DNA from 3 places in the Paenibacillus sp. S02 genome. Region 2 is predicted to be linked to each of the others. Evidence: riboswitches for the same ligand, from Rfam matches in the RefSeq annotation. Region 2 holds a riboswitch; each other region holds the start of a gene.
The links. Region 2 has a riboswitch for glycine ahead of gcvT (glycine cleavage system aminomethyltransferase GcvT). Riboswitches for the same ligand answer to the same signal wherever they lie in the genome.
Positions count from the first base shown of each region.

Region 1: another riboswitch for glycine. It lies ahead of KAI36_RS20630 (alanine/glycine:cation symporter family protein); the one in region 2 lies ahead of gcvT (glycine cleavage system aminomethyltransferase GcvT).
Region 3: another riboswitch for glycine. It lies ahead of sdaAB (L-serine ammonia-lyase, iron-sulfur-dependent subunit beta); the one in region 2 lies ahead of gcvT (glycine cleavage system aminomethyltransferase GcvT).

Region 1 covers NZ_CP073682.1:4,653,796-4,664,348, forward strand. Annotated here, with positions in the region: gene KAI36_RS20610 (ABC transporter substrate-binding protein) at 1-110, shown strand, start outside; gene KAI36_RS20615 (carbohydrate ABC transporter permease) at 142-1,017, shown strand; gene KAI36_RS20620 (carbohydrate ABC transporter permease) at 1,040-1,867, shown strand; gene KAI36_RS20625 (iron-containing alcohol dehydrogenase) at 2,016-3,188, shown strand; gene KAI36_RS20630 (alanine/glycine:cation symporter family protein) at 3,246-4,664, opposite strand; glycine riboswitch at 4,824-4,918, opposite strand; glycine riboswitch at 4,937-5,013, opposite strand; gene KAI36_RS20635 (glycoside hydrolase family 1 protein) at 5,182-6,639, opposite strand; gene KAI36_RS20640 (LacI family DNA-binding transcriptional regulator) at 6,851-7,822, shown strand; gene licT (BglG family transcription antiterminator LicT) at 8,056-8,898, shown strand; gene KAI36_RS20650 (beta-glucoside-specific PTS transporter subunit IIABC) at 9,130-10,553, shown strand, end outside.
Region 2 covers NZ_CP073682.1:4,475,664-4,486,216, forward strand. Annotated here, with positions in the region: gene KAI36_RS19815 (PTS mannitol transporter subunit IIBC) at 1-1,431, opposite strand, end outside; gene gcvH (glycine cleavage system protein GcvH) at 1,809-2,207, opposite strand; glycine riboswitch at 2,601-2,699, shown strand; gene gcvT (glycine cleavage system aminomethyltransferase GcvT) at 2,876-3,976, shown strand; gene gcvPA (aminomethyl-transferring glycine dehydrogenase subunit GcvPA) at 4,104-5,459, shown strand; gene gcvPB (aminomethyl-transferring glycine dehydrogenase subunit GcvPB) at 5,456-6,952, shown strand; gene ptsP (phosphoenolpyruvate--protein phosphotransferase) at 7,072-8,784, opposite strand; gene KAI36_RS19845 (HPr family phosphocarrier protein) at 8,777-9,052, opposite strand; gene ptsG (glucose-specific PTS transporter subunit IIBC) at 9,163-10,553, opposite strand, start outside.
Region 3 covers NZ_CP073682.1:438,485-449,037, forward strand. Annotated here, with positions in the region: gene KAI36_RS01970 (flavin prenyltransferase UbiX) at 1-533, shown strand, start outside; gene KAI36_RS01975 (non-oxidative hydroxyarylic acid decarboxylases subunit C) at 562-1,980, shown strand; gene KAI36_RS01980 (non-oxidative hydroxyarylic acid decarboxylases subunit D) at 2,021-2,245, shown strand; gene KAI36_RS01985 (pyridoxamine 5'-phosphate oxidase family protein) at 2,317-2,778, shown strand; gene KAI36_RS01990 (serine hydrolase domain-containing protein) at 2,942-4,102, shown strand; gene KAI36_RS01995 (Ig-like domain-containing protein) at 4,318-6,654, shown strand; gene sdaAA (L-serine ammonia-lyase, iron-sulfur-dependent, subunit alpha) at 6,727-7,626, opposite strand; gene sdaAB (L-serine ammonia-lyase, iron-sulfur-dependent subunit beta) at 7,616-8,305, opposite strand; glycine riboswitch at 8,517-8,632, opposite strand; gene KAI36_RS02010 (DUF6359 domain-containing protein) at 8,847-10,436, shown strand.

The sequences.
Region 1 (10,553 bases), 180 kb from region 2:
TCCACGGCATTGTGACCCGTCGCCTTGCTAATGTCGCCAAGCAGGATGCCAATTCCGATGCATTATGGACGGAAACCATGGATCGAATCGAACGGGAATTACAGCGATAAAAACAAAATTCAAAAAAGGCGTGTGGACATTATGCTGAGAGAAATCTGGAAGCACCGTGCCGTTTATGCTGCGATCTCGCCGTTTTATCTGCTGTTTGGCATCTTTGGACTGTTTCCGATTGGTTTTTCATTATATCTAGCGTTTCACAAATGGGACGGGATCGGAGACATGACCTACAACGGCTGGGGCAACTTTCGCTACCTTGTAACAGATCATGAATTTTGGCAGGCTGTAGGCAACACCTTTGTGATCTGGGTGTATGCAACGATTCCGATGCTATTCTTCGCACTGATTATTGCCTTTCTGCTTTATGCCCCTTTTGTGAAAATGCGCACCTTATGGCGAGTCGGATTCTTCCTGCCAAATGTGACGTCTATTGTGGCTGTTGCCATCATATTTAGTGCCTTATTTGCCAACAATTTTGGATTTCTCAACTACCTTCTGCAACTCTTGGGGCTACCCATGGTTCAATGGCTGAATGTGCCATGGGGTATCCAAATTGCCATTTCTTCTATGGTCGTATGGAGATGGATGGGCTATAACGCAATCATCTATCTGGCTGGACTCCAGAGTATTCCGCATGTGCTGTATGAGGCCGCCAAAATAGACGGGGCAACCGGAGCGCAAGCTTTTTTCCGCATCACTATCCCTATGCTACGCCCAGTCATTCTGTTTACGGTCATTACGTCCACCATCGGCGGTATGCAGCTCTTCACCGAGCCACAGGTCCTGGTCGGTAATGACGGCGGTTCCGGGGCAAGTGGTATGACCATCGTTTTATACCTGTACCGCGAGTCGTTCATTAACAACTATTTTGGATATGGTGCAGCCGTCGGATGGGGCATGTTCCTCATCATTGCTCTATTCTCCATCATAAACTGGAAACTCGTTCAAGGTAAAAAATAACGATGGGAAGGAGCTTCACAACATGATGCAGACACGCGCAAAATCCTTTGTTTTATATGCCGGATTGTTGGTGGGAATCATCCTGTCGATGTTTCCATTTTACTGGCTGATCGTCATGGCAACCCGTACAACCTCAGACATCTATCGTTTTCCACCGCAATTGTGGTTTGGCAGCCACTTCTTGGATAACATAACGAGAGTATTGCAACAGATTAATTTTGCTGGAGCCTTTTTTAATACCCTTTTTGTAGCCGGTTCGGTTACCCTATTGGTTCTGTTTTTCGATTCACTAGCAGGTTTTGCATTCGCCAAGTTTGATTTTCCGGGCAAAAAAGTGCTATTTATCGTTCTGCTAGCTACGATGATGGTCCCTTCACAACTTTCGCTTGTCCCCTCCTTTGTCATGATGGCCTCCTTTGGATGGGTAGGTACGTTCAAAGCGCTTATCATCCCGGGGATGGTAAATGCCTTCGGCATTTTCTGGATTCGTCAATATGCGGAAGAATCCATTCCAAAGGAACTGCTGGATGCGGGCCGGATGGACGGATGCAGCTTTTTTCGACTGTACTTGAATGTAGCACTGCCTATTCTACGTCCTGCGTTCGCTTTTCTCGGCGCATTTACCTTTATAGGAGCCTGGAATGATTATTTATGGCCACTAATTGTCTTAACGGATGAGCGTAAATTCACACTCCAGATTGCACTGTCACAATTGAACGGGATTTACAATACGGATTATGCGATGGTCATTGCGGGCACCCTGCTGGCTGTACTGCCACTTATTATTTTATTTCTTTTCATTAGCCGCCAGTTTATTTCCGATCTTGCCGCCGGAGCGGTCAAAGATTAGATTTACTTGAATTCCCTTATTCATTTCATGTATAATGGTTAATCGTCATTTCAAATAGCTTACATGATGAAGTTAGGTATCCAACAGGAAATCAGGTTAAGCGATTTACGATTTGAACATGAACTATGAACTGAGGGGAACTTACCAGATGAACAAATTCACATATTATAACCCCACCAAATTAATTTTTGGAGACAATCAAATTGAAGAACTGCAGCAGGAGCTGCTGAATTACGGCAAAAACATTTTGCTGGTATACGGAGGTGGAAGTGTCAAACGAAATGGTCTGTATGACCAGGTATTAAACGCGTTAGAGCCGCTACATCTGAACATTCATGAATTGTCCGGCGTAGAACCGAATCCGCGCTTGTCCACCGTTAAGAAGGGCATCGACATTTGCCGAAACGAAAAAATCGACTTCTTACTTGCAGTAGGCGGTGGAAGCGTTATTGATTGCACCAAAGCCATCGCAGCAGGGGCTGAATATGACGGCGATGTGTGGGATATTATCAACAAAAAGCACATGCCGACCCAGGCTCTGCCATTCGGTACCATCCTCACACTCGCCGCCACCGGTTCAGAAATGAATCCGGATTCTGTTATCACCAACTGGGAAACGAACGAAAAATACGTATGGGGCAGCGCGGTGACGCATCCGAAATTCTCGATTCTGGACCCAAAAAACACCTTCTCTGTGCCACGTGATCAGACGGTATATGGCATGGTGGATATGATGAGCCATGTGTTTGAGCAATATTTTCACAATGTTAAAAATACACCGTTGCAAGATCGTATGTGCTTTTCCGTGCTGCAAACCGTGATCGAAACTGCACCTAAGCTGCTGGAAGATTTGCACAACTACGTGCATCGTGAAACGATTTTATATGCCGGAACGATTGCCCTTAACGGAACACTGCAAATGGGCTACTTCGGGGACTGGGCTTCGCATACGATTGAACATGCATTATCCGCTGTATATGATATTCCTCATGCCGGCGGTCTGGCGATCCTGTTCCCCAACTGGATGAGACATACGGTGGATCAGGATGCTGCACGCATGAAGCGGCTGATGCTCAGCATATTTGATTTAGAGACCACTGGTAAAACGGATAAGGAAATTGCTTTGGAGGGGATTGATCGCCTGAGTGCATTCTGGACAAGTCTCGGTGCCCCTTCCACCCTGGCCGATTACAATATTAATGATGAGCAATTGGAAAAAGTCGCAAACATTGCAGCCCGTGAAATGGAATACGGAGGCTTCGGTAATTATAAAAAGCTGAATCAAGAAGATATTTCAGCTATTTTGCACGCATCGTTATAACATTTAAAAGGGAGTGTCCTCAAGCCTGTGATGGCTGAGAGCACTCCCTTTTGAAATTTATGAATTAACCGTTTGTCCTTTTTCTTCTACTTGAATAGCTGCCCCTACACTGGCACCTGCAAGAATGCCCTTTTTCTTATTAGAATTCAGAGAATCCATATAGGTTCGGGTTTCTGCGACTACAATTCCTGATAAGCCGAGCAGTGCAATCAGGTTCGGGAAAGCCATCATTGCGTTAAAGATATCTGCCAGCAGCCAAATCGCATCCAGTTTAATGAACGCGCCCCCGGCAACCAGTACGATGAACAGATAACGGTATGGCTTAATCCACTTGACCCCAAGCAAATATTCAACACAGCGTTCCCCGTAATAGTTCCAGCCGAGCATGGTGGTGAACGCGAACATAATCAGAATGATTGTGAGCAGTTCTGCCCCCAGCGGGAATGCGCTGGAAAATGCTTGCTGAGTCATCAGGCCCGCATCGGTAGGCCCGCTCCACACACCACTAACCAGTAGCGTCAACCCAGTCATCACACAAATAACCATCGTATCAATAAACACGCCTGTCATGGAAATTAGCCCTTGCTCCGCAGGCCATTTGGTTTTGGCAGCTGCAGCTGCAATCGGTGCGCTTCCCAATCCGGCCTCATTGGCAAAAATACCTCTGGCTACCCCACTTCGCATCGCTAGCATAATCGTAGCTCCGGCAAATCCGCCCGTTGCAGATGTAGTTGAAAATGCCGAATGGAGCACCAGCGCAATTGCGGCAGGAAGTTGGTCAGCAAACCGAATCAGTACGATGAGACAGATCAGTACGTACAAGCCTGTTTTAAAAGGAACGACCTTCGTCGATACCTTGGCAATGCTTTTGAGTCCTCCAATAGTAACAAGTCCTGTAAGGATAGCAATAATCAGTGCTGTTACAATGGGCGGAACGCCAAAACTGTTTTCAGTCGAAGATACAATCGCTTTGACCTGCGGAAACGTTCCAATCCCGAACAACGCTACCAGCATGCCTGAAAAAGCAAACAGCATCGCCAGCGGTTTAAAACGGCGTCCCAGACCTTTCTCAATATAATACATCGGGCCGCCGGAAAATTGCCCATTCCGATCCTTCACCCGGTATTTTACCGCAAGTACACCTTCCGCATATTTCGTCGCCATCCCAAAAAAGGCGGCAACGACCATCCAGAACAAGGCACCCGGCCCGCCCAGCTTAATGGCTGTCGCTACGCCGACAATACTTCCTGTGCCAACTGTAGCCGCCAACGCTGTACTCAAAGCCGCAAAACTACTTACATCCCCGCTGCCTTCATTCGGTGCCTTACCGATCAGCTTGATCGCCAGGGGCAGGCGGAATACCTGCAGCATCTTCAAACGTATGGTCAGCCACAACCCCGTTCCCATGACAAGAATGATGAGAGGCGCCCCCCATATCCAACTGCTAATCGCTTCTAACACATGTACCAAATTCATTTCAACCCGCTCCTCCAGCATATTAGAAAACAAAAAAGAGTCAAATCCGCTGATTCGACTCCTGGAGAGGTTAAAGGCACGAAAAAATACAACCATCTTGCGCAGGTTTCTGCCTCTAATAGCTTATAAAAAAGCCTAGGGCATTCCCTGTCACAGGTTATTCGCGTCTCTGTCCTTTTGCCTGAGAGTTTAAGCAGATGTTCTCTGCGGTGCACCTTCGGCGCCCAATTAAGGGTCTCTCCAGAGTTCTGTCCGTTTACGGTCCCCGCTTGTTGCTGTAATCAGCCTAAGCACCTGAGAGTTTTGCCCCTTCGGTCGGAACTTTCGTTCCATCTCCCGCAAACATCAACCAGACATATGAAATTTTTATTTATTATACAGAAAACTTTCAGCTTATTACAAGTGAAAAGTTTGTGAAACCCTCTGAAATATTATTATTATGTCTATCAAAAAAGCGGGTACAGCAGATTGCATCCTTAGGATGTCCTCTGCTATACCCGCCCGAGACGATATGGAATTACAATTCTTCACCATTGGTTGCAATCACATTTTTATACCAGTTAAATGAGTCCTTTTTGGAGCGTTTGAGCGTTCCGTTACCGTCATCATCCAGATCAACGTAAATAAATCCGTAGCGCTTGGACATTTCGGAAGTAGACATGCTCACAAGGTCGATAGGACCCCAGCTGGTGTAGCCAAGCAGATCAACACCGTCGGCAATCGCTTCCTTCATTTGAACAATATGCTGACGCAAGTAATCAATACGATATGTGTCATGCACAGATCCGTCTTCTTCTACCTTATCATAAGCACCTAGGCCATTTTCCACGATAAATAGCGGCTTTTGGTAGCGGTCATATAACGTGTTCAGCGTAACACGCAGACCGATCGGATCAATTTGCCATCCCCAGTCAGAGGACTGTAAATATGGATTTTTCACGCCACCAATCAGGTTTCCTGCTGCTTTCTCACCTTCTGGACCTGCAGAAACGGTCAAGGTCATGTAATAGCTGAATGAGATATAGTCGACCGTGTTATTTTTTAAAATTTCGGCATCCCCTGGTTCTGTGTGTATAACAACATTATTTTCTTCAAAATAACGATTCATGTAGTTGGAATATTCCCCACGGGCATGCACATCCGTAAAGAACAGGTTCATCTGATTTTCATGCTGGGCTTTCAGTATATCCTCTGGGTTACACGTATGTGGATAGCTTTCCAAACGAGCTAGCATACAGCCGATTTGAGAGCCCGGGATGATCTCATGTCCTCGTTTTGTCGCCAGTGCACTAGCTACAAATTGATGATGCAGTGCTTGGTATATCGCTTGTTGTTTGTTTTCTACGCGGTCAATAACCACCCCGCCACCGGTAAACGGACTCATGGTCATTACATTGATTTCATTAAAGGTCAGCCAGTATTTTACTTTATCCTTATAGCGTGTGAACACCGTTTCGGCATAATTTACGTAGTGCTGTATAACTTCACGACCCAGCCAGCCATTATACTTCTGAGTCAAACCCAGCGGTGTCTCATAATGTGACAATGTTACCAGCGGTTCAATACCATATTTGCGCAGCTCATCAAATACATTGTCGTAGAATTGCAGTCCCGCTTCATTCGGCTCGGCATCATAGCCATTCGGAAAAATCCGCGACCAGTTGATGGACATACGAAATACCTTAAAGCCCATTTCCGCGAACAATGCAATATCTTCTTTGTAGTGGTGGAAGAAGTCCACACCTTCACGCTTTGGAAAACGGGCATTGACTTTGCCTGCCAAAATGTCTTCGAGTCGCTCGGACGAAATCTCCATAGCATGATCGTTCTTGCGCTCTGCTTTGGGTACATAGGCAACCATGTCCGCACTGGACAATCCTTTTCCATCTACGTCAAAAGCGCCTTCCAATTGGTTAGCTGCGGTTGCACCACCCCACAAGAAGTTTTTCGGAAATCCTTTTAGCGTCTTCGTCATGGTATAAAAACCCTTTCCGTATTTAAGATTTTTACTTTGGTCAAGTAATCCCATCATGTGCTGCAAATGTGAATCAATACCTAACGGTAACCGTTCTCCTTTGAAAAGCATTGACAGATGCTTTAAAATAGACGTAATGCCTTCATAAGCATCCTAATCGTTGTAACGCGTTTCATGTCAAGTATTTTTTTCTTATGTGAGGAGAAGCACCATGTCGAATCTTGATCAAATTGCAAAACTGGCGGGCTTTTCCAAAGCTACGGTATCCAGAGTATTAAATCAGTCACCCCATGTCAGTCACGAAACAAGAACTAAGATTTTGAAAATCATGCAGGAATTAGATTATGTTCCTAATCGGAATGCCATTTCTCTATCCAAGGGTCAGACGCTTCAGATCGGTATCATTACTTCAACTATTAATGAAATTGTTCTCGCTTTTCTGGACAGCTTTGTAGAAGTAGCCGGCCAGTATGAATTCCAAACCATTATTTATACTTCGGGAGAAGACAAAAAGAAAGAACTTCAAGCCTTTGAGGATTTAAAAAGAAAAAGAGTCGATGCGCTGGTCATCATTTCCTGCGTGAATGACACTGATTTTTTGAGCACCTATTGCAAATATGGCCCGATCGTTTCGTGGCAACGAATGGAGCATACCGATATTCGCTCCGTCGCTATGGATCAGTATGAAGGATATATGTTAGCACTCAAACATTTGATACAAAAAGGCTATACTCGTATAGCCAATGCTTTTGGTCGTCCGAGCAGCATCAATACCCATAGCAGACAACGAGCCTACGAACAAATCATGAGTGAGCACAATCTGCCAGTGTTGCAACACTGGAATCACTCTTCTATTTATAATATCCGTGATGGCGAACAGGTCGTACGGGATTTGTTACAGCGTCGGGAAGAATTCCCAGAGGCTATTTTATGTGCTAACGATTATGTAGCAGTGGGCATTCTCTGCGAAGCACGCAGACAACGGCTGAACGTACCAGAAGATCTGGCGATTGTCGGATTCGATAACACGGAGCTGGCGCATACAATGGGGATTACAACGATTCAAAACCCCATCATGGCTCAAGCACAAAATGCTTTTTTCATGCTTTCCCCTCAGCTGATTGGACGCCAAATGGAGCTTCATTCGCTAGAGTACAGCCTCATTGAACGTACGACCACGTAAGGTAACGATTTACTTGCAAATTAGGCAAAAGGGCCTTGATATGAAATATTTTTTGTCGAATCAGAATAAAATATGTTGAAATCGCTTTTTTTTGTGCTACAATAGCACTATATCGAAGGATTGTGACCGGTGATGCGGGCAATGCCTGAGTTCAATTGAGTGCTATTGCTAACAATAGTGTTGAATTGTGCTTAGGCATTTTTTATTGGTAAAGGATGGGAGGGGGAACTTCAATGATTATTGAGAAGGTGCTCAATAACAACGTCCTATTGACTAAAAACGATAAAGGCAAAGAGGTCATCGTGATGGGAAGAGGTATTTCCTTCAAAAAGGTGGCTGGCGATCAAGTCGATGATGATAAAATAGATAAGATTTTCATGTTAAATGAAAACGAGTTCACGGCTAAACTAACTGAGCTGCTGAACGATATTCCAGTGTCTCATCTGGAGGTCGTGAATGAAATCGTAACCCATGCAACGGAAGTGCTGGATACGGAGTTAAGCGATAATATTTATTTAACGTTGACCGACCATATTCATTTTGCCATACAACGGCAAGAAAAAGGACTGGCACTCCAAAACGCGATGCTGTATGAAATTAAACGCTTTTACAAAAAAGAATTTGCAGTTGGACTGGATGCTCTCCAAAAAATTGAAAATACGCTCGGAGTAAAATTGGGCGAAGATGAAGCGGGATTTATTGCATTGCATATGGTGAATGCACGGATCGACGGTAACGAAATGAAATCTACACTGAAAATGACCGAGATTGTCCAACATATATTGAACATTATTACGTATCATTACGGAATTGTGCTGGATGAGTCTTCTTTTAGCTATTCGAGATTTTTGACACATTTGCAATATTTTGCGATGCGAGTGATTCGCAAAGAAGTCATTCACAGTGGTGAAGAATTTTTGTACAACCAGGTGAAGCAGACGTATACCGAAGCTTTTGCTTGTGCCCAAAAGATCAATGAGTATCTGGAAAAAACATACGATCAATATTTAAGCAAGGATGAATACGTATATCTAACTATCCATATTCATCGGGTAACTGAGCGTAATAACATATAAGACTAACAACTTCATACCCTCATCGTTCATGGATTGTGACTGGTAAGGCAGGCAAAACCTAAACTGATGGTGAAATCGACGTTCCTCTATAGGAGAGAGTGCGTAGTTTTACCACGAGTTTAGGTTTTTCTTGTTTACAAGTTTAAAAAGATGCACGCCGGCGCATCTTAGCAACAGGTGTAAACGGTAAATCCTATCAGTAGCAAGAATAACCCATAAGGAGTTTTGAACATGAGTGATAAAGAGCTATCCAAAAAAATAGTGACCCTCGTTGGTGGCGAAGAGAATGTCAACTCGGTATTCCATTGCGCCACACGCTTGAGATTCAAATTAAATGATCGTACAAAAGCAGACAAAGCCGCACTGGAAGCAACCCCTGGTGTCATTACAGTAGTGGAAAGCAGCGGCCAGTTTCAAGTGGTTATCGGCAACAATGTAGGTCAAGTATTTGAGCATATGATGGCAGAAACGAATTTACAGGATGCGGACAATCCAAATGCGAAAAAGGAAGAGTCTTCCGAAAAAACGAATTTTCTCGGCAAAGCGGTCGATATCATTTCCAGCATTTTTTCGCCTCTCTTGGGCGCTCTTGCCGGAGCCGGTTTGCTCAAAGGGATTCTGGCATTAATTTTGTCACTCCATTGGATTAATGATAAAAGCGGTACGTATCTGATCCTAAGCGCTGCTTCGGACAGCGTATTTTATTTCCTGCCAGTATTTCTGGCTGTTACATCGTCCCGTAAATTTAAGACAAACACCTTTGTATCGGTGGCAATCGCCGGAGCTCTGGTCTATCCGGCGGTTATAGCGGCAGTAAGCAACCCAGAAAGATTGGCGTTTCTAGGTATTCCGATCATTCTGATTAATTACAGTTCTAGTGTTATTCCAATTATTCTCGCGGTCTGGGTTCAGTCCTATGTGGAACGCTGGTTCAATTCCTTTATCCATCAATCGGTAAAAAATATTATCGTACCGATGCTGGCTCTGCTGGTCGTTATTCCGTTGACATTCCTGGCCTTTGGTCCAATAGGTAACCTGATCAGTCAAGGCTTGGCAAACGGTTTTACATGGGTATACAATTTAAGTCCATTGATCGCTGGGGCTGTTGCTGGAGCGTTCTGGCAAGTGTTTGTTATCTTCGGTGTGCATTGGGGCTTCGTTCCTATTATGCTGTCGAATATTGCAACATTGGGTTATGACACGATGCTTCCGATGCTTACAGCAGCCGTACTTTCTCAGGCTGGTGCAACATTAGGGGTATTCCTGAAATCCCGAAATACTCAAATGAAGGCTTTGGCAGGTTCCTCTACGCTGGCGGCTGTTTTTGGGATTACAGAACCAACGATTTATGGCGTAACTTTGAAATTGAAAAAGCCATTCATTTATGCTTGTATTTCTGGTGGTATTGGCGGTGCTATTATCGCTTCCGGCGGAGCGACTGCAAAATCCTTCTCCCTTCCTAGTTTGCTGGCACTGCCTACTTATTTTGGAGCTGGATTCTTGTGGGTTGTCATCGGCTTGCTCGTTGCCTTTGTACTTGCATTAGTGCTGGTTATGATTTTGGGCTTTGATGATCCAAAAGAAGAAACTGCAAAAACAGAAGCCGCACCCGTAAAAAAAGAAGCGGCAATCGAGAAGGAAATTCTCGTAAGCCC
Region 2 (10,553 bases):
CTTCAGAAAATTGTCAATGGAAATGTGCTCAGCATTCGGGGCTACTGTTTTAGCCCGGTCTGTCAACGTTTTTTGCGTAATGACAATATCCGCATCCTGTGGAATTTCACTGATTGCCGTATTCGTAACTGTCACGCCTACGCCCGCCTGCTTCATTTTTTTGCGTAAAATCGAGGCGCCCATAGCGCTTGAACCCATACCTGCATCACAGGAAAAGACGATCTTGTTCACTTCGGATTTATCCTTGAGCGTTCGATCTGCGACAATCTCGACAGCACGATCAGATTCGTGGTTATCTTCCATTACAGTGGCGTTAGCACTTGCACTCTTGCTTTGATTTTTCATATCTTTCAGGCGAGATGCAGCTTCCTCCAGCCCCTCTTCTTTTTGCTTACTAGTCTTGAGTAACACTGCGGCAACAGCAAAGGATACGACCGCAGCAGCGATCACCCCGCTCAGCATTGGCAAATATCCGCCTTTTGGCGTCATTAGAAAATAGGCGATGATGCTGCCCGGTGAAGGAGCAGCAACCAGTCCGGCACCTGTCAACATAAAACAGAAGGTTCCCACAACACCCCCAGCTATAGCAGCAAGAATCAAAATCGGCTTCATCAAAATATAAGGGAAATAAATTTCATGAATCCCGCCGAAAAAATGAATGATGACCGCTCCAGGAGCCGACGACTTCGCAGAGCCTTTGCCGAACAGGCAGTAGGCCAGCAAAATACCGAGCCCCGGCCCAGGGTTAGATTCAAGCATGAACAGTACGGATTTGCCTGTTCTTGCAGCTTCCTCCAACGCAATCGGACTCAATACTCCGTGATTCAGCGCGTTGTTTAAAAATAATACTTTTCCGGGCTCAATAATGAGGTTGACAAGCGGCAGTAGCCCTGCGTTCACGAGGAACTGTACCCCTGCCGACAATACTTGACTGATCATTTGTACAATCGGGCCGATCGCCACATGGGCAAGCAGTGCTAGAATGGCACCGATAATCCCGGCCGAAAAGTTATTGACCAGCATTTCAAAGCCTGATCTGACCTTGCCTTCAATGGCCTTGTCGAACTTCTTCAATATCCACGCAGCCAGCGGACCAGCTACCATCGCGCCCAGGAACATCGGGATATCGGCTCCCACTATGACACCCATCGTCATAATGGCACCAATCACACCTCCACGCTGTCCATGAATCATCGTGCCCCCTGTATAACCGATCAGTAGCGGCAACAAATAATTTTTCATCGGGTCAACCAATTGTGCAAAACCTTCGTTTGGGAACCATCCGGTCGGAATAAAGAGTGCCGTAATCAGCCCCCACGCAATAAAGGCTCCCATATTTGGCATAACCATACCGCTAAGAAAACGGCCAAAACGCTGTACGGCGACACGAGTGCCTCCTTTTGAACTTGGCTTTGCGTCCAATGTACTCATATTCAAATCCTCCTTGTAGGTAAGCATCACTACCTTTTCTTAAAATTCATACTAAATGACAGCGCTATCTTCATCAACGAAATGAAAACGCACTTTCGTCATGAACGTTGATGACAACATTTAAATTTAAATTATCCGGGAAGGTATTATACCTGCATAATTCTTCTTAATATGACCTGTAGCTATAGAAATTAGTCGAAAAACCGTGCTGGATTATGTATGATTCTTATATGGGAAAAACCCTCTAAGTCAGAATAAAACACGTAATTACGTTTGCAAAAAGACAAAAAAATAGCCGCTACGTCAAATCATAGCGACTATTTTATACAAAAATCGAGCAGACAATTAACCCTCTTACTCCATACTACAATGCTCCATTACTGCTCATCGGAAATCAACTGCTCATACTGATCCGCAGACAGTAGCTTGCCCAAGGCTTCCTCCACATCTTTATCCATCTCTACTTCGATCATCCAACCTTTGTCATAGGGAGATTCATTCACTAGCTCAGGCGTACTTTCCAGCGTTTCATTCACTTTTAATATGGTTCCCGTCACCGGAGCAAAAAGGTCGGATACCGTCTTCACCGATTCAATCGTACCGATCTCCGCTCCCTGCTCAATCGTTGCTCCCGCCTCAGGTAATTCTACAAAAACAATATCACCCAGTTGATGCTGTGCAAAGTCTGTAATACCAATCCGCACCGTTCCATTCTCTGTCCGCTGAACCCACTCATGTTCGTCTGTATACCAAAGTTGCTGCTTCACTTCACCCATTCTGTTCCCCTCACTTCCATATGAATAAAATCGCTTTTGCTCACCTGTATTAGACAGGTTAAGATTATGACAACAAGAACACTCATGTCAATAATACTAACAAAAATACTTCATATCACCTCATATAGCGTACTATATAAAAAATGATAGCTTATAACAAACGCTTACATATCCTTATTTATATATTAAATGTTTTTTCTATTATTTTTGATGACATTTTTATTGACATTTTGAATGAATTTGCGTATTAATGGGTTATAGCAAATGCTTTGGGAAACACACCGACAACTGCAAACGCGGATGAACGCGGAGGGAGAGACTGCCAAAAAGATTCGCATAGCTGTTGCCGCTTGTGAGACATAAGTGCACGCGAATCGGATCAAGTTGTTATCTGCAAAGCCAGGTAATATACCGTTGATCCCGAAGGTAGCGCCGAAGGAGTAAACCTGCATTGCAGGTGAATCTCTCAGGCAAAAGGACCTCTGCCGGACGCATCTCTGGAGAGCATTCGCTATTGGAGCGGATCACCCAAGGGGAAACCCGGTACATACCGGGGTAACTTTCTGGTATCAAGGACAGAGCTGAAAAAAGAGTGTAGACTGCCGTCTATACGTTTTTTTCGGCCTGTCTTTTTTGTTTAGCCGATCACACCGGATAGGAGTGGAATAATGACTAATTTGCGAAAAACACCGCTATATTCGTCCTACGGGACGCAGTCTGGGGTTCGTTGTATTGACTTTGGCGGCTGGGAGCTCCCCGTTCAGTTTAGCGGCATTCAAAAGGAGCATGAGGCCGTCCGGCAACGTGCGGGTTTATTCGATGTATCGCATATGGGCGAATTTTTGGTTGAAGGCAAAGAAGCCGAAGCTTTTCTGCAAAGGGTGACCACGAATGATGTCAGCCAGTTGGAACCAGGTCAGGCACAATATTCACTCCTGTGTTACCCCGATGGAGGTGTAGTAGACGACCTACTTGTTTACTGCAAAGGACCGGAACGCTACATGCTCGTTGTGAACGCATCCAACATCGATAAGGATTGGGATTGGCTAATTCGCCATATGCCTGCATCCGTTCACATGGAGAATGTGTCTGATGCGATAGCATTGCTAGCGTTGCAAGGACCGGGGGCAGCACGTATTGCCGCAGCCGTGGCAGATACGGACATTACGAATCTGGCATCTTTCCGCTTCCATGAGAATGTGCCATTGTTCGGAGCAAAAGCACTTGTCTCACGAACCGGATATACGGGCGAAGACGGTTTTGAATTTTATATACCTGCTGCGGAAGCACCAGCCGTATGGGAGGGTTTGCTTCGTTCCGGTGAGTCGTATGGGCTGATTCCCGCTGGACTGGGTGCTCGGGATACACTACGCTTTGAGGCACGGTTGCCGCTATACGGTCAGGAGTTATCTGCCACGATTTCACCACTCGAAGCTGGTCTAGGTTTCTTCGTCAAGCTGAATAAAGGAGATTTTATCGGTAGAGAAGCACTGCAACGTCAGAAAGAACAAGGGATTCCTCGCAAATTGATCGGGCTGGAAATGATTGATCGCGGTATCCCACGCGCCCATTACCCGGTATTCGCAGAAGGACAACACATTGGTGAGGTCACAACGGGGACTCAGTCGCCCACCTTGAAGCGTAATCTGGGCCTCGCCTTGGTGGACAGTCGTTTTAGCGCCCTCTCCACACCGTTGGAGGTTGAGATTCGTGGCAAACGCCTGCGTGCCGAGGTGGTGGCAGCACCCTTTTATAAACGCCCGCACTGATCTTAAACTCTTTTTATTTCTATAAAGCAAACATGTCAGATATTAACTTCTGGTTTTTTCATCTCACACACTTTTTTATTAGCTAATTTACGTTTAAAATTTTGCTTTTCGAAAGGAGTCAGAACCTATGAAGCAGCATCGTTATCTCCCTATGACTGAACAGGATCAAACCGAAATGCTGCGTGTGGTCGGTGTATCATCCATTGATGATTTATTCAGTGACATTCCAGAGGCCATTCGATATCAAGGGGAACTGCCTCTTTCTTCTCGACTCGATGAGAAAGCCTTAACCCGCCACTTGGCTGAGCTGGCCGGACACAACGCCAATACAGACACACATGCCAGCTTCCTTGGCGCAGGAATTTATGATCATCATATTCCGTCCGTCATCCAGCACATCACTTCACGCTCGGAATTCTATACAGCCTACACCCCCTATCAGCCGGAAGTAAGCCAAGGCGAGCTACAAGCCATTTTCGAGTTTCAGTCGTATATTTGCGAATTGACGGGCATGGCTGTAGCTAATGCCAGCATGTACGACGGAGCGACTGCACTGGCGGAAGCGGGCTCACTGTCCGCCGCAGCTACCCGCCGTAAACAGCTTATCGTATCAAGGTCCGTCCATCCGGAGGCACGTCAGGTATTGGCAGCCTATGCACGCGGTTTGGATTTGGACATCGTGGAGATCGGCTGTTCGGACGGCGTAACGGATGTTGATGCGTTAGCGGCAGCCGTATCGGAACAGACCGCGGCTGTTTTGGTCCAAAGCCCCAACTTTTTCGGAGCCGTGGAAAACCTGAAGCCGATGGCTGACCTCATCCATGCGCACAAAGGTCTTTTGGTCGTCAGTGCCAATCCACTAGCACTTGGCTTGCTGGAAACACCCGGCAAACAGGGCGCGGATATTGTGGTAGGAGACGCGCAGCCACTTGGCATCTCCTCTTCTCTCGGCGGTCCGACCTGTGGATACTTTGCCGTTTCTCAGGCACATATGCGCCGTATCCCCGGCCGTATTGTGGGTCAGACCACAGACCGCAACGGTAAACGCGGCTTCGTGCTGACCTTGCAAGCGCGGGAACAGCATATCCGCCGCGAAAAGGCCACCTCTAACATTTGCTCCAACCAAGCGTTGCTAGCTTTATCTGCATCTGTATACTTGTCTGTCATGGGTAGACAGGGGATCAAGGAAGTAGCCGAGCTAAATTTGCATAAAAGCCGTTATGCTTTAGAGCAATTGCTGAGCTTGAAGGGCGTAACTGCCTCGTTTAACGCACCGACCTTTAACGAGTTTGCCCTTAGACTGCCTGAGGGTACAGATATGAGCAAACTCCAGGCCGAGCTGCTAGCTGCTGGATTTATCGCTGGCTACGATTTGGGCCAGGACTATGAGGAACTTGCTGGTCACATGTTGATTGCCGTGACGGAGCAAAGAACCAAAGAAGAGATTGACCAATTTGTACACACCTTGGGGGGATTGCTATGACACACACCGGACAGGATCAGAAACAAGGGCTGTTGAAGGAACACGATCAAGCGCTCATCTTTGAATTGAGCCGTCCGGGTCGCATTGCCTATTCCCTTCCCGAGTGCGACGTTCCCCGTCGCCCGGTGGCAGAGCTTTTGCCAGATTATGCGCTGCGCAGCGAACCTGCGGCATTACCCGAGGTATACGAAGTAGACGTTATTCGGCATTATACCGCCTTGTCCCGGCGCAATTTCGGCGTGGACAACGGATTTTATCCGCTCGGCTCCTGTACGATGAAATACAATCCGAAGGTGAATGAGGATGTCGCCCGATATACAGGCTTCGCCAAAATCCATCCATATCAGCCCGAGGAGAGCATCCAGGGTGCCATGGAGCTGCTGCATACGCTCCAAAATGATTTGGCTGCGTTAACTGGCATGGATGCCGTCACGCTTCAGCCCGCCGCGGGCGCCCATGGCGAATGGACCGGGCTGATGATGATTCGCTCATACCACGAAGCACGTGGTGAACGACGTACCAAGGTGCTCGTGCCGGATTCCTCGCACGGAACGAACCCCGCCAGCGCAACCGTCGCGGGCTTCGAAACAGTCACCCTCCCCTCCACCCCTGAAGGGCTGGTGGATCTGGATGCGTTGCGTCAAGCCGTAGGCAACGACACCGCGGCGCTCATGCTGACCAACCCGAACACGCTTGGGCTGTTCGAGAAGCAAATCACTGACATTGCTGCCATCGTGCATGACGCGGGTGGTCTGCTCTACTATGACGGGGCGAACTCCAACGCCATCATGGGGATTACCCGTCCCGGAGATATGGGCTTCGATGTAGTGCATCTCAATTTGCACAAAACGATGAGTACCCCGCACGGTGGCGGTGGCCCCGGCGCTGGGCCTGTCGGCGTAAAGCAACGGCTCATCCCTTATTTGCCCAAGCCACTTGTCGTACGAGATCTGCAGGGGGTGTACCACTGGGACCGGGAACAGGGAGATTCTATTGGACGGGTTAAAGCCTTTTACGGCAACTTCGGTATTCTCGTCCGTGCCTATGCCTATATCCGTAGCTACGGGCCTGATGGCTTAAAGCGTGTATCGGAATGCGCTGTGCTCAATGCCAATTACATGATGCATCGGCTCGCTCCACATTTTGACCTGCCCTACCCTGGACATTGCAAACACGAATTTGTAATGTCAGGGCGAGGCTTGAAAAAATTTGGAGTGCGTACGCTTGATGTAGCCAAAAGGCTGCTTGATTTCGGCTACCATCCGCCTACAATTTACTTCCCTCTGAATGTAGAGGAGTGCATCATGATCGAGCCCACCGAGACGGAAAGTAAGGAGACACTTGATGCTTTTGTTGACACTATGATTCATATTGCGCGGGAAGCAGAAGCAAACCCTGAGCTGGTGCTCAATGCACCATATACTACTCCAGTCACACGATTGGACGAAACTACTGCAGCTCGCAAACCTGTACTGAATTGCTCATGCAGTTAAAAACAAATTCTACTTAAAGCATGCAAAAAAGCCGGTATCTATTAGATACCGGCTGCTGTATGTACACAGCAATTTTTTTGTTGGAAAAAGATATAACCTTTGAAATGTAATACCCTTCCTTAACCTTCGATGCTTTGAACCAATTCAACAACCTGTTCTGCTGTTTGCATGTCCAGAGCTTTTGTAGCCAGTTTTTCCATGTCCGCACGGGACAACTTGGAGATTTGACTACGTGCTGGCAGAATGGAAGTTGCGCTCATACTGAACTCATCAAGTCCCAGACCCAGCAGCAATGGAATTGCTGTTGTATCTCCTGCCATTTCGCCACACATACCAACCCAACGTCCTTCACGGTGAGCGGCATCAATAACCATTTTCACCAGACGCAGAATGGATGGATTGTATGGTTGATACAGGTAAGAAACCCGCTCGTTCATGCGATCCGCTGCCATTGTGTATTGAATCAGATCGTTTGTACCGATACTGAAGAAATCCACTTCTTTTGCGAATTGGTCAGCCAATACCGCTGTAGAAGGAATTTCTACCATGATGCCCAGCTGAATTTCTTCAGATACGGATACACCCTCGGCTACCAACTTTTCCTTTTCTTCCAACAAAACAGCTTTAGCTTCACGGAATTCGTTCAGCGTAGCAATCATTGGGAACATGATGCGCAGGTTACCATGCACACTCGCACGCAACAAAGCACGCAATTGAGTGCGGAAAATATCCTGGCGATCCAGACACAGACGAATAGCACGGAATCCAAGGAACGGATTCATTTCTTTCGGCAGGTCCAGATAAGGAAGTTCTTTGTCGCCACCGATATCCAAAGTACGGACTACAACCGGTTTACCTTCCATTCTTTCCAGAACGGTTTTGTACGCCGTATACTGTACTTCTTCGGATGGAAGCTTATCGCGTCCCATGTACAAGAACTCCGTACGGTACAAGCCAACGCCTTCACCACCGTTGTCCAGAACACCAGCTACATCATTAGGCGTACCAATATTGGCTGCCAGTTCGACATGAACACCATCGACAGAAACCGTAGCTTCGCCGCGCAGCTTGCGCCACTCTTCGCGTTGCTTGTCGTATGCCACCTGTTTAGCACGGTATTCCGCAACAATCTCTTCGGTAGGGTTCACGAATACGTGACCATCCAAACCATCAACGATAATCAAATCACCGCTTTTAGCTTGAGACAATATATTTTTCGTTCCCACAACTGCAGGAATTTCAAGTGAGCGAGCCATAATAGCCGAATGCGAAGTACGTCCGCCGATGTTCGTTGCAAAACCTTTAACAAATTCACGGTTCAGCTGAGCTGTGTCGGAAGGTGTCAAATCTTCTGCAAGTACAATCGTTTCTTCGGCAATTTCTGCAGGACTAACAAAATGAACACCAAGCAGGTGATTCAGGATCCGCTTGGTTACATCACGCATGTCCGATGCGCGTTCTTGCAAATAAGCACTTTTCATGTTTTCAAACATGGAAATGAACTGTGTAGCTACTTCATTCAAAGCATAGTCAGCATTAAGCTGCTCGTCTCTGATTTTAGCTTTAACCGGATCGATCAATTCAGGATCATTCAGGATGAGCAGGTGAGATGCAAAAATTTCTGCTTTTTTCTCTCCCAGCTCCTGAAGCGTTTTCTCCTTAATCGATTCCAATTCGGTTTGAGATTGTGCCAAAGCCGCATCCAATCTCGCGATTTCAGCTTCAACATCACCAACCGCGCGTCTCTCTACAGCGTAATTCGGATGCTCCAAGATAAACGCCCGGGCAATGGCTATGCCTGCCGAAGCGGCAATCCCGGAAATTTTAAGCATGAACTTCGCCCAGCCCTTCGTTAACGATTACATTTTCAAGAGCTTTCAGTGCTTCGGCAGCTTCAGCGCCTTCGCAGATAATGTTAATAGTATCGCCTTGTTCCAGACCCAGGGACAATACACCCAGAATGGATTTCAAAGTTACTTTTTTACCGTTAGCTTCGGCAAAAGATTCAGCACCGCTGAATTTGTTAGCTGTATTTACCAGCGCAGTTGCAGGACGTGCATGGATACCGTCTTCATCCGTAATTCTAAAAGTTGTTTGCATAATTTGTTCCTCCCACTTTCCTAAAGATAATATTTGTTTACACGTAGTATACCAGATAGTTGATCAGACGGCCTAAGCCGCCTAATCAACTAATCCGAAACACATAGAGTTTATTTTATCGTAATTATACCATCTTCGCCAGCCTTCAATACTCCAGTTTTGTTTAAAGTTACCGAAGAACCTTCTGGAAGGTTAGTAAAAATGACAGGTGAGATGATGGATTTAGCGTTTGCCTTCACGTATTCCAGGTCTACTTTCATAATAGGCTGACCAGCTGACACAAGATCGCCTTCGTTCACCAAAACGTCAAATCCTTGGCCTTTAAGCTTCACAGTATTCACCCCGATATGAACAAGCACTTCTTTACCGCCATCGGATTGAATACCAATCGCATGCTTGCTTGGGAATACATTGAATACTTTACCATAAACAGGGGACACAATCGTTCCATCATTTGGCACGACCGCAAAACCGTCACCTGTCATACGTTCTGCAAATACCGGATCGGGAACCGTCGAGATATCAACCAATTCTCCGTTAACAGGCATTACAATATCTTCTACAATAATAGTTTGTTGTTCTTCTCCAGCTTCCTTCTCCTCTTGTGGGGCAGGTTGCGCCGGAGCTGGTGCAGGTGTACGTCCAGCCATGATATCAGCCATTTGAGATTTAATGGTGTCGGAACGTGTACCGAAAATTGCCTGTACGTTGTTACCGACTTCAAGGACACCCGATGCGCCAAGTTGTTTCAGACGAGCTTTGTCAACGTTCGATTTCTCATTAACCTCGATCCGAAGACGTGTGATACAAGCATCCAGATGCTTGATATTCGATGAACCACCGAAAGCTGCCAAAATGTTGTGCGGGAGCTCATCACTACTACCGGCTGCTGCGCCATCCACATTATCTGTAGCTTCTTCACGTCCTGGTGTTTTCAAGTTGAACTTCCGTATGATGAACCGGAATCCGAAGTAGTAAATAACTGCCAAAATCAGACCGACGATAATTACATACCACCAAGGCGTACGGGTTGGAATAATCCCGAAAATCAGGAAGTCAATAAATCCGCCTGAGAAGGTCATACCGATTTTGACATGTAAAATTTGCATGGTCATAAATGACAGACCTGCGAATATACAGTGTACTGCAAACAGCAGTGGAGCTACGAACAGGAAGGAAAATTCCAGTGGCTCCGTAATACCTGTCAAGAACGAAGTCAATGCTGCTGAACCCATGATACCTGCTACATATTTTTTGTGTTCTGGTCTTGCTTCATGGTACATTGCAAGCGCTGCTGCCGGCAAACCGAACATCATGAATGGGAATTTACCCACTTGGAACGTACTTGCTGTCAACGCCACTCCGTCGCGAAGCTGGCTGAAGAAGATCTGCTGGTCACCGTGAACGGTTTGACCTGCTTTGTTAACATATTCACCAAACTCAAACCAGAACGGTGAATACCAGATGTGATGCAAACCAAATGGAATAAGCGCGCGTTCGA
Region 3 (10,553 bases), 2.0 Mb from region 2:
TATTGCAACAATTACGAGAGGCTGGAGTCCAAAGCCATCTGGTGCTATCCCCGTGGGCTATTGCGAACATTCCCTATGAGACAGGCTATACGGTGAAGGAAGTGGAGGCAATGGCGGATGCAGTCTACTCGTATAAGGATCAGGCTGCGCGTATTTCCAGCGGCTCCTTTCGAGTAGACGGCATGGTCGTCGCTCCTTGCAGCATGAAGACCCTTGCCTCTATTCGTATAGGTATGGCGGACAACCTGCTTACCCGATCAGCGGATGTGATGCTGAAGGAGCGAAAGAAGCTGCTGCTCATGACCAGGGAAACACCATTAAGCAGTATCCATCTGGAAAATATGCTGGAGCTGTCACGTATGGGCGTGATGATCCTGCCGCCGATGCCTGCTTTTTATAATCATCCTGCAAGTATCGAGGAATTAGTGGATCATATTGTTTTTCGCGCATTGGATCAGTTCGGTATTGTCACAACCGCAGCCAAACGTTGGGATGGAATGAAGCAGACTGACTCCAGACTGCACCAGAATTGAGAAATCGAAAGACGAAGGAGAATGAATGATGGCTTATAAAGACTTTCGCGATTTTCTACACACCTTGGAAAAGGAGGGACAATTACTCACGATCAGCGATGAGGTAAAGCCGGAGCCGGATCTAGCAGCAGCTAACAGAGCATTAAGCAATCTTGGAGATAAGACACCTGCTCTCTTTTTCAACAATATCTATGGCTATACCGATGCTCGTATTGCAATGAATGTGATGGGCTCCTGGCCCAATCATGCTCTTATGATGGGAATGCCGAAAAACACGCCGCTCAAGGAGCAGTTTTTTGAATTTGCCAGACGCTATGAACAATTTCCGGTGCCTGTGAAGCGGGAAGAAACTGCTCCTTTTCATGAAGTCGAGATTACAGAAGATATTAATTTGTTTGATATATTGCCGTTGTTTCGCTTGAATCAGGGGGACGGAGGATTTTACCTGGATAAAGCAATTCTGATTTCACGCGATCTGGATGACCCGGACACCTACGGTAAGCAAAATGTCGGCTTGTACCGGATGCAAGTGAAAGGCAAGAACCGTTTGGGCATCCAGCCTGTACCACAGCATGATATTGCGATCCATATCCGTCAGGCTGAGGAGCGCGGCGAAAATCTGAAGGTCGCTATTGCCCTCGGATGTGAGCCTGTTATTACAACGGCTGCTTCTACGCCGCTGCTGTACGATCAATCCGAATATGAGATGGCGGGCGCTATTCAGGGTGAACCATATCGTGTGGTCAAAGCGAAGGATGCAGATCTGGATCTGCCTTGGGGAGCCGAGGTCATTTTGGAAGGCGAAGTGTTAGTAGGTGAACGTGAGTATGAAGGTCCATTCGGTGAATTTACAGGTCACTATTCCGGTGGCCGCGCGATGCCAGTCATTCAAATTAATCGTGTATATCACCGCAAACAGCCTATTTTCGAGCATCTGTACATCGGGCTGCCTTGGACGGAGACGGATTATATGATCGGCGTGAATACAAGTGTACCGTTATTTCAGCAGCTTAGAGATGCTTTTCCTAATGAAATCGTAGCCGTTAATGCTATGTATACGCATGGGCTGGTCGCTATTATTTCCACGAAAACCCGGTATGGCGGCTTTGCGAAGGCTGTGGGAATGCGTGCGTTAACGACTCCGCATGGATTGGGGTATTGCAAGCTGGTGATTGTGGTGGATGAGGAGGTCGATCCGTTCAATCTGCCGCAGGTCATGTGGGCTTTATCCACCAAGCTGCATCCGAAGCATGATGCGGTCATTGTTCCTGGTTTGTCTATTTTACCGCTTGATCCCGGCTCTGATCCGGCAGGTATGACCCACAAAATGATACTGGATGCGACGACACCTGTGGCACCGGATATTAGAGGCCACTACTCGCAGCCGCTTGATTCCCCGCTGGGTGTAGCGGAATGGGAGAAAAAATTGAGCCAGATGCTTCGCTAACTATTTTAAAAATAAAGAAAGATTAAAGGAGTGCTGACAGATGCATATTTGTCCCCGTTGTGAGTCCAATCGTTCAGAAGTTGTTTCCCGTTCGCCGGTTGAAGGTGCCTGGGAGGTTTTGTTGTGCCCTGTATGCCTGTTCACATGGCGGACCTCGGAACCGAATAGCATTACTGATCCAGCAAAGTATAAAGCGGCTTTTAAGGTAAATCCCAAAGATATTCTGAATGCTGCTCATGTTCCTCCTATTCCAGAGCGGAAATAGGGTCGTTCGTAAGTAGCCGTAAATTATGGTACTTTGAAGTTATAGGCCAAATGTAAAGGGGATTATACTTCATGCAGACACCAAGGATCGGTAAGGAACTGTTCACGCTACTGGACGGCAAGGTATTGGAGGACAAGCAGCATGAAGCCATGATGCTGCTGACGGTCACGGAGGATCAGTGGCCGCACATAGCGATGATTAGTGTGGGTGAGGTTGTAGCGCTGGACGAGGGAAATTTGCGTCTGGCACTATGGCCGGGTACGACCACGACGGGCAACATGATTCGGACTGGGAAGGCGACGCTTGCGGTATTTACCGGAGGAAAAGCGCATTATGTGCGGTTGTCGCTGGAACATCTGCCTGCTTTGCCTGGAGCCAAGCATGTACGTGAGCGATTTGCGGCTCATGTTTTTGCAGCCAGAGAAGATTCAGCCCAATATGCGGATATCTTGACAGGTGTCACGGTTCGTCTCAAGGAACCGGAATCGGTGATCCATCGCTGGAAGGAAACGGTGGCTGAGCTGTTAATGTAAAGCCATCTGATTATGACAAATAATCTATGTATTTACCAAGTTTACCGTTAAAATAAATGCGGGGAATAAGCGCTTACAAGGGATCACGCTGAGCTTGTTGGAACAGGAAATTAGAGTGCGAGGGGAAGTTTGTTTCTTTGAAGGAAAAATAGGAGGGATGAATATGTCTCGTTTTGACAAGGTAGACCAACTATTGAAACAATTCGTAGCAAATGGGCCGGCAGGTTGCGGTTGTGCCATTGCCCAGAATGGTAAAGTGTTGTATGAAGGGTATCATGGATATGCTGATCTGGAAGCCCGAAAGCCAATCACTGAGGATACAGTGTATCGATTGTTTTCCATGACAAAGGTTGTTGTCTGTGCGGCTGCACTTATGCTGTACGAACGTGGGCAATTTTTGTTGAATGAGCCTTTGTATGAATATTTTCCCGAATATCGTAATGCGCATGTATTCAAAACCGCTCCTAACGGATACACCTACGTGGATAAGGCGGAGAAACCCATTTTAATTAAGCATATATTCAATATGAGTGTGGGTCTTCCTTACGCTTCCGAGCCTTCAGAGACAGGACGGGCAATGCAAAGGGTCCTTACAACGTTAAAGGAAAAGCAGGGGAAATATGATCTGCGCACAGAAATTAAAGCGCTTTCTGAGATTCCGCTTTCTTTTGAGCCGGGCACACGCTGGTTATACGGATATGGACATGACCTGGTTGCAGGTCTTATTGAAGTGATTTCAGGTAAATCATTAGGGCAATTCCTAAAGGATGAAATATTTGATCCGCTTGGAATGAACAATACAGGTTACCGATATCGTGGAGATATTGAATCGCGAATGGCCTCCTTTTACCAACGGACAGACGCCGGAGAGCTAGAGAAAATAGAGGGTTTCTTGGATGAGTATCATCAGCCAGATGCTATATATGAAAGTGGGGGCGCAGGTCTGTATTCGACAGTTAAGGAGTACCTTACATTTTCACAAATGCTGTCGAATGGAGGTATGGTAGATGGTGTGAGGCTATTAGGGAGAAAAACCATTGATTTAATGCGCACCAATCATCTGAATACAGATCAATTGTTGGATTTTACTAATTCATATCATACAGGTTATGGTTACGGACTGGGCGTGCGCACGTTAATTGATAAAGCGGCTGGGCATGCAAATAGTTCTATTGGAGAATTTGGCTGGACGGGAGCAGCGGGCACTTGGGTTTCTATAGATCCAAGCGAACAATTCTCCGTCGTTTATATGCATCAGCTGTCTCCTAGTATGGAAGAATACCATCATTTGAGAGTTCGCGCAGCAGCTTATAGCTGTTTGTAAATGCGAGATTGTGGATCTGTTGAGAAAACTCTTCACTATGGCTCTGAAGCTACACAAATTGTAATGTCTAATCTTTATCAAAAACGATCTAGTTAATAAGGACCAAATTTCCTTCAAAGCCTAAACTATTCTTTTCCATATGACGACATAAAACGTAGGTGTAAGGATTTTGCGAAATCCTTAATTTAAGTTTTGAAATGGGAGGGAATTAGATTTTGAAGAATAGATGGTCCGGTTTTCTGGCGTTGGTCATCCTGATCTCAAGTTTTACATCATATGCAGGGTTTGCATCTGCTGCGGATGCGGTGCTTTCCAAGATTGTCCTTTCCTCTAACGAGGTAACTTTGCAGCAGGGAGATACGGCTGCGTTGACGGCTACTGCTGTTTTTAGCGATGGGACAACCTCGAATGTAACCGTAAGCACGGATTGGAAAAGTGATAATACAACTATTGCTACCGTGTATAACGGTACAGTTTCGGCCAAGGCTGAAGGGGAAGCCACCGTGGTTGCGACCTATAAAGAGAAGGTGCAATCGGTTCAGGTGCATGTAACGAAAAAGGTTAAGGCGCTGACATCCAGTGTACAAAGCCTGAACTTGCGTTCAAGCGGTACAGGACAGGTTGATTTGACAGCGACATACAGTGATAATACAACAGCTCAGGTTTCGGGTGATGCTACTTGGACCTCCGATAATCAAAAGGTAGCAACAGTAGTTAACGGATTGGTTACCGCTCAGGGAGCAGGTACAGCCAATATTAAGGCCGTATATGGTCAACAGACCATAACCATTGCTGTGCAGGTGGAGCAGGTTAAACGTCTCGATGTCAGTTCATCAGAGGTTTCTCTTTTGTTGAAGGATGCTGAGAAGGTTAAACTTTCAGCGACGTTCCCGGATGGATCGGTACAGGACGTGACAGAGTCCGCTGAGTGGAGCTCCAGCAATGCAGCTGTGGCGGATGTACTGAAAGGCACCATTACCGGCTATAGCGCGGGAAAGGCGACAATTACAGGTAAATATGGCACGATGTCCGCTACGATTTCGGTAGATGTCGATCAAACGAATAAGCTGAAAGCCAGCGAATCCAATATTTTTCTCCGTCTGGATGAATCTAAAAAAATACAAGTTTCTGCCGTTTATCCAGATGGGACGGTAACGGATATCACAGATAAAGCTACTTGGACATCAAGCGATGAAAAAATTGCGACTGTGAATAAGGGAACGATTATGGCCATTGGAGCGGGTTCGGCTACGGTGACCGCTAAGTATGGAGATAAGACCGTTTCGATCAAGACAGATGTCGAAACCTCCAGATATCTGGATTTGAGTGAGGACAAGCTGAGCCTGAATGCCAAGGAATCCAAAAAGCTCAAGCTGACCGCAACGTACGTAACAGGTACGGAAGAAGATATCACAAGTAAGGCAGAGTGGAAGTCCAGCAATGAAGATATCGCTTTTGTCAGCGCGGGAGAAGTCACAGGTTATAAAACAGGTGAGGCTACCATCACCGCTTCTTATGGCGGCAAAACAGCTACAGCTACGGTATCTGTAAATGTACCCGGTGATCTGTCTTTGTCCTCCAAAACGGCAACGATTGATATTGATGAGGACTATACTGCAACTTTGACAGCTACTTATGCGGATGGACGTAAAGAAGACGTGACACAGGATGCAGAGTGGACTTCAAGTGCGGAAGATATTGCTTCCGTGTCCAAAGGAACGATTACGGGTAAATCCGCTGGTAAAGCGGTTATTACAGCGACCTACAACGGCAAAAAACTGACAATAAACGTACAAGTGGGCCTTGTAGATCGTCTGGAAACAGACTCGCGTGTAATTGCGCTTGGTGCTCAGGAAACGAAGCAGCTGAAAGTAACAGGAGTTAAGAGTGGCGGTACAAAAACAGATGTAACCAAGGACGCCACTTGGACAACTAGCAATGTAAAAGTGGTTGAAGTTAGCGAAGGTTTGATCAAAGCGAATGGTAGCGGTAAGGCAACGGTGACTGCTTCATATGGCAAGCAAAACATTACGTTTACGGTAGAAGTGGACGTAGCGCAAAAGATTGAAGCGGATGCAATCGCGCTATCGCTCAAATCTGGAGATCAAAAAACCATCGCGATTGTGGTTAAATCCAGTGATGGTAAAGAAAAGGACGTTACGGCCCAAGCGGAATGGAAAACGTCTAATTACAAGGTAGCCACTGTTAAAAAGGGTCAGGTTACTGCGGTTAGCTACGGTAAAGCTAACATTCAGGCGAAGTTTGGCGGGAAGGTAATCAGCGTACCCGTGGATGTTGATACGCTTAAATACCTGCAAACAGACGAAGTTGCTTTGAATTTGAAGGCAGGACAGCTGGCTAAGGTTACGGCTACAGCCACGTATAAGGATGAGTCGGAGAAGGATGTTTCCAAACCGGCAGTCTGGTCCTCGTCCAGAATTGTTGTTGCGACCGTCAAAGACGGTAACATTAAGGCACAGGGCAAGGGCAAAGCTGTAATTACTGTGAAATATGCAGGTAAAATGACGAAGGTACAGGTAACCGTTCAGTAAAACAAAAGAGCAAGCATACGTCCAAGGACGATATGCTTGCTCTTTTATTTTAAGGAGGCTACCGCTTATAAATTATGACTTTTCCTTCTTGGTCGGTGTGTTGCGTGTAAGTGATTCGGTCAAACGCTTGCCAGTCGGCGTCTGGGCCAAGCCGCCTTTGGCGGTCTCGCGGTGCTTCGACGGCATCGCACTGCCGACTTCAAGCATCACGTCGATGACTTCGTCAGACGGAATAGCGCTGCGCACACCCGCCAAAGCCATGTCCGCTGCGGCAAGTGCAGTCACGGCTCCCAGCCCGTTGCGCACGATGCACGGAATCTCCACGAGTCCGGCGACGGGGTCGCAAATCAGGCCGAGCGTGTTCTTAAGAGCGAGACCCACGGCGTGAACAGCCTGTTCAGGCGTACCACCGCGCAGCTCGACCATAGCGCCAGCCGCCATCCCGATAGCTGAGCCAATCTCAGCCTGACAGCCTCCCTCCGCGCCAGAAATGAAGGAGTTGTTGGCGATCACGTAGCCAATGGCTCCAGCGGCGAACAGGCCGTTCACCATATGCTCATCATCCCAGCCGAACCGCTCCTGCGCACTGATGAACACACCAGGGATAACCCCGCATGAGCCTGCGGTAGGCGTGGCGACAATGCGACCCATGGATGCGTTAACCTCCGACACGGAGAGGGCATAAGCCATGGCGAGCGCGGAGGCATCACCGGAGCAGGTTTCCCCTGACCGCAGATACTCGGCTAGGCGCTTGCCGTCACCGCCCGTCAATCCACTGCGGGATACGGTGTCTTGTGTCTGACCGCGATGAACGGCTTCCTTCATGACTTCATAATAATCAGACATTTGGCGAAAGATTTCTTCCTCCGTTGTATTCGTCTCTTGTACCTGCTCTTGAATCATCAAGCGGCCAATTGTGGTGGATTCTTCAGCGCATAAAGCGCTGATTTCATGCAGATGGCTAAACCGCATCGGATTCAGCTCCTTTTTTCAAATTAATCATCTTAATTTCATACATATGAGGTAAAGAACGCAGTTCCGCAATCAGTTCAGCTGGAGCAGAACTGTCCGTTTCAATGGCGGTGAGTGCTTCACCATCCCGGCCTTTGCGATCTACGTGCATATAGGCAATGTTAATGTGGGCCGCGCCCAGCGCTGAAGTTATCGCGCCCAATGTACCGGGCTTATCCGAGTGGAGAAGCACCAGCGTAGGCAGCTCCCCGGTCAGATTGACCCGGAATTCGTTAAGCTGCTGGACATGGATGCTGCCGCCGCCGATGGAGGAGCCCAACAGTGTGCGCTGATCCTCGCCCTTCCACAGCTCGAAACGGACAGTGTTCGGATGAGGCGCGGGGAGTCCGCTGACGGCGAATTCCACGGCCATCCCGGCTTGCTCTGCCCATTGCTCGGCATCCGGAATCCGGTGATCGTCCGTATCGTAATTAAGCAGCCCTGCGATGAGCGCCAGGTCTGTACCGTGTCCTTTATACGTATCGGCAAAGGAGCCGTACAGTGTCATGCGGGCACGGTCAGGCTGCGTCCCGAGCCAGTGCCGGGCAACGCGTGCGAGCCGTACCGCGCCTGCGGTGTGTGAACTGGAAGGTCCGGTCATGGCCGGACCGATAATAGAAAATACATCTTTGAAACGCATGGTGTGGCCCCCTGTATGTTCTAATACCATACTTTATGGTATTTCCGCGTCTTTGCGCGGTTATGACGGTTCCTAATGCTGACGCACAATGTGAGCACAAAAAAGGACAGGATAAGGAAGTTTCCCTTATCTCTGTCCTCGTTACCTGAGAGTTTCGTGCGGTGTTCTTACCGCCTTACCCCTTGGGTGGCTTGCGCTCTCTCCAGAGTTGCGTCAGATGACGATACATGGACCTGAGAGATTATCCGCCAGCCGGGTGCTGGCGTCTTGCTCCTTCGGTGCCGCCAGAGTGTAGGCTCCCTGGACAGACTCTCCCGTCATCTTCATTCGCGTATAACGTTCTACATGTCTTTCTTAGCGTAATGTATGCCGTGCTCGGTGTCAATCACAGGTTTAATTTTTACATAAGCAGGTGCGTTTCCAATAAAAAAGATTAAAATTTACATAATTATGGATGAAACCAGGAAGGAATTAGAAGATTGGCGGCTAATCTGATAAAGGACAAGTATATTTATGGAAATCATAGGAGGGATATTGACGTATGGTAAAAGGCTTGCGATTCACAGCTTCACGCTTAAAAGGGATGTTGCATCTAGCAGCGATCGTATCACTGCTGATTGGGATCCTCGTTCCATTCGGTCAGGTCAAGGCGGACGGAGCCTTGACAGTAGCTGAAGCACTTCAGCGCCAAAGCAGTGGAGGTACGGTGACGGTGGAAGGTTACATCGTCGGACATGCTACCGGATCGAAAACGGCTAACTTTTCTTCTCCGTTCGCGAATGATTTTAACGTACTGATTGCCGATCAGGCAAATGAACGTAATACGTCTAATCTGTTGGATGTACAGCTGACTTCAGCGTACAGAGGGCAATATGGGCTATCAGGCCATCCTGAGCTGATCGGCAGCAAAATTCGTGTGACGGGTACACTCGGCGCCTACAATAATTTTGGTGGAGTGAAAAGCCCAAGCGCTGTTGAACTTGTGAACGGAAGCGAGCCGGGTGAACCAGGTGAACCTGGCAACCCGGGTCAACCTGGTACTACATTGCCGGATGGAAAAGGCAAAAAGGTGCTGTTCGATAATACGCACGCACAGACCGCTGGTGCAGCAGATTGGGTCATTGAAGGCGCCTTCTCCGACTTTGCCAATGGACTGCGTAATGTAGGCTTTACGGTAGACCAATTGAACCGTCCCATTCCTTTTACTTATGGAGAGCAGGCCATAACATATGACAAGCTGCGCCAATATGATGTGTTCATTATTGGTGAAGCGAATGTTGCCTTTAAGGCATCTGAGCAGGCTGCCCTGCTGCAATACGTGAATAACGGGGGGAGCGTCTTCTTCATCTCCGATCATTATAATGCGGACCGTAACAAAAACCGTTGGGATTCCTCCGAGGTTATGAATGGCTACCGTCGTGGAGCCTATACTAATCCGGCCAAAGGCATGACTGCAGAAGAAGCTGCATCACCGGCGATGCAAGGATTAACAAGCTCCGATTGGCTGGCGACCAACTTTGGCGTTCGTTTCCGTTACAATGCGCTTGGCGATGTGAATGCTACCGACATTGTAGCCGCAGATCAATCTTTCGGCATTACTAAGGGTGTGCGCTCGATTGCAATGCATGCAGGATCTACGCTGGCTATTATTGATCCTACCAAGGCTAAAGGCATTGCTTATATCCCTTCAGGCACGAAAAAATGGGGGAATGCGGTAGACCAGGGAGTTTATAACGGCGGGGGCCGTGCGGAAGGACCTTATGCTGCTATCTCCAAGGTAGGTCAAGGCAAGGCAGCGTTCATCGGTGATTCTTCCCCTGTAGAAGATGCTACACCGAAATATGTGCGTGAGGAAAACGGACAGTCGAAGAAGACATATGATGGTTTCAAGGAAGTGGATGATTCCACCTTCCTGGTACAAACGGTCCAATGGCTTGCATGGAAGCAGGACTACACGAAATTGTCTGATGTGGCAGGCTTGACTCTGGATCAACCCACGAAGCTTCTGCCATTCGAGGAGCCTGCGGCTTCCACAGAACCGCAGCCTGAGCCTTGGTCTGCTCCGGCAGCAGGCTACAAATGGTACGATCCTAGAACGTTCAAGTCTGGCTCCTATGGAGCGGCTTCTTAATTATCGCCAGAAGCTCAATGTGAGCTGGTATTAGTTAGTCGTTTGGTCCCTGCAGAGGGATCAGGCGACTTTTTTTTGTAATGAAAATTAACCTGTGGTTGGTTATTTCATTACATT